DNA from 2 places in the Neobacillus sp. GCM10023253 genome. Region 2 is predicted to be linked to the other one. Evidence: riboswitches for the same ligand, from Rfam matches in the RefSeq annotation. Region 2 holds a riboswitch; the other holds the start of a gene.

Region 1 (4,178 bases), on a different contig from region 2:
AATTCTTCCGATATACTTTGGGTCTCTAATGATTCCTGGGTTACCGGGAACCCAGTTAGCTGGGACTCCTTCTCCGGTGCTTCTTCCGTATTGTACCCCTTGTATGATCCTTAGTATTTCGTAAACATTTCGGCCAACTTCTAATGGGTATACCAATTTGGACACAATTATTCCATCTGGGTCGATAATGACGGTTGCTCTTAAGGCTGCCCCAACTTTTTCATTTAGGACTCTGTATGCTTTACTGATTTGGTGTGTTCGGTCACTTAGAAGTGGAAATGATACCTGAGAGGCATTAGGAGATACCTCAGCGAAAACTTTATGGGCATATACACTGTCCGTGCTGATAGCAAGGACATTTGTATTAAGTGTCTTTAGTTGATCCTTAATAGCAGCGACCGCTGCCAATTCTGTCGGTCAAACAAAGGTAAAATCACTTGCATAAAAAAATAAAATAACCCAGCTTCCACGATAGCTTTCTAGACGAAGCTTTTTTATTTTCTTTTCTGCATGATCATAAGCTTCTGCTTCAAATAGGGGGGCCATATCTGTTGTCTGTGCACAAAATGGCTGCAAAGACCCATCAAAATGACCCTCTCGTCTGTTAAATTCCATTTTTTCACCTCAGATCATCACCTGAATCTTAATTTCTTGCTGGAGTTCATTTTTTAATAGCGTTACCATAAATAATATACGTTTAGGTATTTGTCCCATTGAGCCTATTTTGGATAGCCTTTCCATTTAACCACAACAATAATGTTGTAGATTTTTGTTGACAGAAAATCAGAACAAGTGTATCTTTACTTTTAATTAAATATTTTCGAATATTCTTATCAAGAGAGGTGGAGGGACTGGCCCTTTGAAGCCTCGGCAGCAGACACGTTCGTACTGTGCCAATTCCAGAAGCGAGTGCTTAAAGATAAGAAGAGATTAGCAATGGCTATTACCCCCCTCTTCTTATTTTTGAGAAGAGGGTTTTTTATTACACCGAGAAAGAAGGAATAATTAATGACAGCAACACTAGTAAAAACTCCATTCAAGGCTGACCATGTCGGCAGCTTTCTTCGAACAGAACCGGTTAAAGAAGCCAGAAAGGCTTTTGCCAATGGGGAAATTGATGCAGATGCCCTGAAGGCGGTTGAGGATCAAGAAATTGAGAAATTAGTTCAAAACCAAATTGAAGCAGGCTTAAAATCCGTTACAGATGGTGAGTTTAGACGTTCATGGTGGCATTTGGATTTCCTGGCTGGTTTGGAAGGTGTAGCATTTTTCGAAAATGAATATATCAGCAACTTCAAAGGCGCCCAAACAAGAAACAACGCCATTAAAGTAGTGGGCAAAGTTGACTTTAATGATCATTATATGCTGAAGCATTTCAAGTTTTTAAAGCAGGCAGTTGAAAAATATGGAGATGGCAGCCAAGTGGCGAAGTTCTCCATTCCAAGCCCGAATATGTTATTTACGAGAATTCAAGGCGATGAGTATTACAATGGCAACAGCGAACAACTTTATAAAGATACCGTAGCGGCCTATCAAAAAGCCATCCAGGCTTTCTATGATGCTGGCTGCCGTTACTTGCAATTAGACGACACATCTTGGATTGATTTTGTTTCTGAAGAGCGAATCAATGCAGTGGTTGAAAAAGTTGGCTTGGATGTACATGAAATCATCAAAACAAGAGTAAGTGCAATCAATGAAACCATTGCCGATAAGCCGGAAGATTTAACAATTACCATGCATATTTGCCGCGGCAACTTCAGATCCACCTACATCACAAGCGGCGGGTACGATCAAATTTCCGATGCCATTTTCGCTGAGCTAAATGTGGACGGGCTATTCCTAGAGTATGATGATCAGCGTTCTGGTGACTTCGAACCTTTAAAAGGCTTCAAGCGTCCTAACCTAACCGTTGTACTAGGACTATTCACTTCTAAATTCCCAGAACTCGAGGATCCAGAATCCATTAAGGCAAGAATTAAAGAAGCAAGTCAATTTATTCCTTTAGAAAACCTGGCAGTAAGCCCTCAATGCGGCTTTGCCAGCACAGAAGAAGGAAATATTTTAACGGAAGAAGAGCAGTGGAATAAGATTAAACATGTAGTGGCTATTGCTAAGGATGTTTGGGGAACCATTTAAACCGACTAGGAGAGGCCGCCTTCCATTTCTATGATGGAAGGCGGCCTTTTTCAATTTAATCGTTTCTGAAATTGGTTGTATGTTTCTACTTTTAAGAATTCCTAAATATTGAATAATCTGTTAACATAGAATGATAAAATCTTAGGTAACTAGATTGGATTTACATAACTGGAGGAAGGACTTACAATATGGGGGATTTCATACAAAAGGCAGAGGATCATCAAGCAGTGCTTTCTCGTTCTAAACGAGTATGGATGGCGATTGTTCTCGGTTCACTTGCAGCATTTGGCCCTTTATCCATTGATATGTATTTACCGGCCCTGCCAAATATCGCAAAAGATTTCCATACAAACGCATCTTCGGTTCAACTTAGCTTGTCGCTTTTCGTGCTCGGTTTAGCATCCGGACAATTGCTAACTGGGCCTATCAGTGATGTAACTGGCCGCCGAAAACCACTTTTGGTTGGCTTAATGATTTACTTTATCGTGTCCCTTTTATGCGTATTTAGCCCTTCCATTTGGGGGTTAATTATCTTGCGGCTTATCCAGGGGTTTGCTGGATCAGCTGGAATTGTGATTTCGAGGGCGATTGTCAGAGATTTATATTCAGGAACTGAATTAACCAAGTTTTTTGCACTCCTTGCATTGGTGAACGGGCTGGCCCCTATCCTTGCTCCGATTATTGGTGCTCAGCTGCTTAAGGCGTTTCCCTGGCAAGGTGTCTTTATTGTTTTAAGTATCATTGGAATCGTTATGTTTTTTATCATTCTTTTTGGATTGCCGGAAACGCTGCCTAAAGAAAAGCGTTCCGCTGGAGGCATGAAGAATACATTTAGCCCTTTTTTAAAACTAATCGTGGATCGAAGCTTTATGGGCTATGCTTTAGCGCAGGGCTTAGTCTTTGCTGGCATGTTCGCGTACATTTCAGGTTCTCCCTTTGTCGTACAGGATATTTATGGTGCATCCCCGCAAATGTTCAGTCTGATCTTTGCGATCAACGCTATCGGGATCATGATCATGAGTCAAACGACAGGCAGGTTGGCAGGGAGAATCCCTGAAGCTAAACTGTTCAAAGTTGGATTAGGAATGTCCGCAACAGGCGGGATCATTTTATTGCTGCTTTTATTTTTACAAGCAAAGCTAGTCTTCGTTTTGATTCCATTATTTTTCGTTGTATCCAGTGTAGGAATGGTAAATACAGCAGGATTCTCCCTAGCCATGCAAACACAAGGAAAAAATGCGGGTAGTGCTTCTGCCTTACTGGGTGTTACTTCATTTACCTTTGGTGGATTTGTCGCTCCCCTAGTTGGTATAGGCGGCGGGCAGACGGCTATTCCGATGGGCGTAGTGATTGTATGTGCCGGTTGTGGGGCAGTGTTATTGTATTGGATTCTAGTAAAGAGAAACCGAGTAAGTGGTTCAATTTAAACCCTCCTGAAAAATCCACCTTCCATTTGTAACGATGGAAGGTGGATTTTTTTCTATTTCCCCTCAAACCAGCGGCGAGCGTTTTCGACCATCATCAGGTTAATTTGTTCTTCCGTTACTCCACTCGCTTTTAATTCTGGTATAATCTCTTCAAGAACAAATGTCATTGTCCATTTCGGGAGCACATGCTCAATTAGTCCTTCAGGATACCAATCCATCGAGCAGCAATGATCCTGTGATAAAAACATGCGGTCTGCATATCCTAGCTTCGCGAGTTCAATAACGATTGTGTTTCTATTTTCAGTTGTACACTCAGCGGTTAAGCCATAACGGTCCATGCCGATATATACCCCATGGTCGAGCACCTTCAATATGTACTCCATGTTATCGGTATCTCCGGTATGCCCAATCAGAATCCGCTTCGGATCCACTCCCTCTTCAAGAAGGATGTCAATTTGATTTAAGCCGGTTCCGGTTCCCGGATGTGAATGAGTCATAATCGGTACACCTGTCCGCTTTTGAGCACGAGCAACGGCGCGAATAACCTTCTCAACATCAGGGGTGACCCCTTGTGCATCCGTGGCACATTTTAAGAATCCTGCTTTAATGGATGTG
Region 2 (4,178 bases):
GGGTACATATATACACGGATTCATAATCCAACCACAACTGTTTTCGAAGAAAGAGTATCGCTCCTAGAAGGCGGCGTTGGCGCACTGGCAGTGGCAAGCGGTATGTCTGCCATCACATTGGCCATCTTAAACATTGCCGAAGCGGGTGATGAGATTGTTGCTGCATCCAATCTATATGGTGGAACGTATAATCTATTTGCAGTGACCCTGCCTAAATACGGGATTAATGTGAAGTTTGTAGACCCAGAGAATCCGGAAAACTTCCGTGCCGCCATTACGGAAAAAACAAAAGCTGTTTTCGCTGAAACGATCGGCAATCCAAGCTTAAGAATCCTTGATATTGAAAAGGTAGCCAATATTGCTCATGAAGCAGGGGTTCCTCTTATCGTGGACAATACCTTTGCAACACCATACTTGTGCCGTCCAATTGAGCATGGCGCTGATATCGTCGTTCACTCCGCAACTAAGTGGATATTAGGTAATGGAACAACTACAGGGGGCATCATTGTCGACGGAGGAAAGTTCGATTGGAATTCACCGAAATTCCCTGGCTTAACAACGCCAGACTCCAGCTATCATGACCTTGTTTATGCAGAGGCACTTGGACCGGTTGCTTATATTATTAAAGCACGCGTACAGCTTCTCCGCGACATGGGGCCGGCACTAAGCCCGCAAAGCTCATTCCAGTTTGTTCTTGGGTTAGAAACGCTTCATGTACGGATGAAAGAGCATGTCGCCAACACCAAAAATGTAGTGGAATACTTGCATAATCATCCTGCGGTTGAATGGGTTTCTTATCCGGGGCATCCATCACATCCTGACTATGAATTGGCGCAAAAATATTTACCTAAGGGCGCTGGTTCAATGGTTGTATTTGGCATTAAAGGCGGAAGAGAAGCCGGTGCGAAATTAATCGATGCGATCACCCTATGGGCGCACGTGGCTAATGTCGGCGATGCCAAGAGCTTAATTATCCACCCGGCAAGCACCACACATCAGCAGCTGGATGCGGAAGGATTAAAGTCAGCAGGTGTTTCCGAGGACTTGATCCGTCTTTCCATTGGAATCGAAAATGTTGAGGACTTAGTAGAAGATTTAGAGGACGCAATCGAAGCTGCAACAGGCTTAACATCTTTAAAAACAAATGCCTAAATTTTCCTTAAATAGTTTTTTGAAAATGTAGAATTTTGTCGTTGACACTACTATCTAACCGTGATACTATTACTTTCATAATAATAGTATTAATGCATGTATAATTAAATATAGGATAGCTTTTGCTCTTATCAAGAGAGGTGGAGGGATGTGCCCTATGAAGCCCGGCAACCGTCAATTTTATTGAAATGGTGCCAATTCACACAAAGCCGCGGCTTTGAAAGATGGGAGAAAGGATTCATTTGATAATGATGCCTTTCTGCCTTTGCGGAGAGGCTTTTTATTTTACTAAAATAGAATTCTTTCATGAAAATTATCAAATCCTATAATAAGGACAAGAAGTAGGTGATTCAATGATTTCCATTAAAAATGTACGAAAGATTTTTTCTACCAAGCAGGGACAGCTAAAAGCTGTTGATGAAGTAAACCTGGATATAAAAGAAGGAGAAATCTTTGGTGTGATCGGATATAGCGGGGCTGGTAAAAGTACCTTAATCCGCATGTTAAATGGCCTTGAGCTGCCTACGGGTGGAACTGTCAACGTGGCTGGCCGGGAGATTTCAAAAATAAAGGGTGCAGAGCTTAGAAAAGCCCGTCAGGAAATCAGCATGATTTTCCAGCACTTCAATCTACTTTGGTCAAGAACAGTCAGCGAAAATATCGCTTTTCCATTAGAGATTGCCGGAGTGAGCGCGCCGGAAAGGAAAAAACGAGTTGAAGAGTTGATCAAGTTAGTTGGCCTTGAAGGCAGAGATGACGCCTACCCTTCACAGTTGAGTGGCGGGCAGAAGCAGCGGGTCGGGATTGCCCGGGCCCTTGCCAATAACCCAAAGGTGCTGTTATGTGACGAGGCAACATCAGCGCTCGACCCACAAACAACAGACTCTATTCTCGACCTTTTAGTGAATATCAATAAACAATTCGGCTTAACGATTGTGCTGATTACTCACGAAATGCATGTCATCCGGAAAATCTGTCATCGAGTGGCGGTCATGGAAAGTGGGCGGATTGTCGAGCTTGGTCCGGTGCTTGATGTATTTAAAAACCCTCAGCAGCCGATTACGAAACGGTTTGTCCAGCAGGTAACCGAACCGGAAAAAACAAAGGAAACAGCAGAGCATTTGCTAGAGCGCTATCCTCATGGAAAGGTCATTCAACTATCGTTTCTTGGGGAGGCAACAGAACAGCCATTAATCACACGTGTTATTCGTGATTTTGATGTCGTAGTAAATATTCTCCAAGGGAATATTTCTCATACGCAAAATGGGTCTTATGGAACATTATTTATTCATTTGGATGGCCAAGCTAATGAAATTCAGAAAGCCATCGATTATATTCACTCGCAGCAAGTGGGCGTGGAGGTGATCAGTAATGGCTGACTTTATGGAATTAGTTAAGTGGGATGAGCTGTTACTGGCAACACGTGAAACGATCTATATGACCGCCATCTCGGTCCTTGCGACATTTATTTTGGGCTTGTTACTAGGCCTGCTTCTATTTCTAACGAGTAAAGGAAACATATGGCAAAGCCGTGGGGTAAACATTATTATTGCTGGCTTTGTAAATATTTTTAGATCCATTCCCTTTATTATCTTAATTGTTTTATTAATCCCTTTTACTAAAGTTCTCGTTGGAACAATGCTCGGTGCCAATGCTGCACTGCCGGCACTGATTATTGGAGCAGCTCCGTTTTATGCTCGAATGGTGGAAATCGCCCTTAGGGAAATTGATAAAGGTGTGATTGAAGCATCACAATCAATGGGTGCCACACACGGACATATTATTTTTAAGGTATTAATACCTGAATCCTTGCCAGCATTAATTTCCGGGATTACCGTTACGGCGATTTCACTTGTTGGCTTTACTGCAATGGCTGGGGTCATTGGAGCCGGTGGACTTGGCCATTTTGCCTATCTAGAAGGCTTTCAACGCAACAGGCCAATGGTTACATTAGTGGCAACGATTGCTATTTTAATCTTAGTTTTTATTATCCAATTTATTGGAGATTATTTTACAAAGAGAACAGATAAACGTTAACAGGAGGAGTAAAAATGAAAAAAGTTCTGGGTTTGATCTTCATTGCGTTTACCGTATTTGCCTTAGCGGCCTGCGGCGGTGCAAAAAATGATTCAGCAGATAAAGATGGGAACAAAAAATTAGTTGTTGGTGCGACTGCTGTACCACACGCAGAAGTACTTGAAGCTGCAAAGCCAATATTGAAGAAAAAAGGTATTGATTTGGAAATTCAAGTTTTCCAAGACTATATTCTGCCAAACGTAGCATTAAAGGATAAAGAAATAGATGCAAACTATTTCCAAACACCTGGATATTTAGATCTGCAGATGAAAGAAAATAAAGATTTTGATTTTGTCAGTGTGGGTGGGGTTCATAAAGAACCAATCGGGATTTACTCAAAAAAGTATAAAAGTCTAAAAGATCTTCCAAATGGTGCAACCATTATTATGAGTGATTCTTTAAGCGACCACGGCCGTATCCTGCCGATTTTTGAAAAGGCTGGATTAATCAAGCTTAAAGAAGGCGTTGGTGCAAACGCAAGAATAGATGATATCGTTGAAAATCCAAAGAACCTGAAGTTCCCTAAATTAATTGAAGCAAAATTATTAGCATCTTCTTTCGAAAACGGTGAAGGTGATGCGGTTGCCATTAATACCAACTATGCATTAGAAGGCGGCATTGATATTGGAAAATATGGTATTGCCTTTGAAGGCAGTGACGTGGTTCCAGCCAACCTTGTAGTAGTTCGTTCAGAAGACAAAGACCGTAAAGAAATCAAAACACTTGTAGAGGTTCTTCAATCGAAAGAAATTCAAGATTTTATTAAGGAAAAATACAAAGGTGCTGTTATCGCAGCAACTGAGTAATTACTAAATATGTAGGAATATTGCAGAAAAGTCAGTGAGGATTCACTGGCTTTTCTGCATTCATTACATGAAAGACCATTAAGTAGTAAAAAATAGATGCCATAACCACCCATGGCATTTTAGCAAAAAATAAGGTATCATTTT

What was found. Region 2 has a riboswitch for S-adenosylmethionine ahead of ACFPA1_RS11230 (methionine ABC transporter ATP-binding protein). Riboswitches for the same ligand answer to the same signal wherever they lie in the genome.
Region 1: linked by a shared signal. The riboswitch ahead of ACFPA1_RS07480 (5-methyltetrahydropteroyltriglutamate--homocysteine S-methyltransferase) and the one ahead of ACFPA1_RS11230 (methionine ABC transporter ATP-binding protein) in region 2 are both predicted to bind S-adenosylmethionine.

What each region holds. Positions count from the first base shown of each region.
Region 1 covers NZ_JBHSHV010000006.1:3,955-8,132, forward strand. Annotated here, with positions in the region: gene ACFPA1_RS07475 (peroxiredoxin) at 1-615, opposite strand, end outside; SAM riboswitch class I at 828-926, shown strand; gene ACFPA1_RS07480 (5-methyltetrahydropteroyltriglutamate--homocysteine S-methyltransferase) at 1,009-2,136, shown strand; gene ACFPA1_RS07485 (multidrug effflux MFS transporter) at 2,325-3,563, shown strand; gene ACFPA1_RS07490 (phosphotriesterase-related protein) at 3,617-4,178, opposite strand, start outside.
Region 2 covers NZ_JBHSHV010000008.1:126,449-130,626, reverse strand. Annotated here, with positions in the region: gene ACFPA1_RS11235 (O-acetylhomoserine aminocarboxypropyltransferase/cysteine synthase family protein) at 1-1,152, shown strand, start outside; SAM riboswitch class I at 1,278-1,383, shown strand; gene ACFPA1_RS11230 (methionine ABC transporter ATP-binding protein) at 1,506-2,531, shown strand; gene ACFPA1_RS11225 (methionine ABC transporter permease) at 2,524-3,189, shown strand; gene ACFPA1_RS11220 (MetQ/NlpA family ABC transporter substrate-binding protein) at 3,204-4,034, shown strand.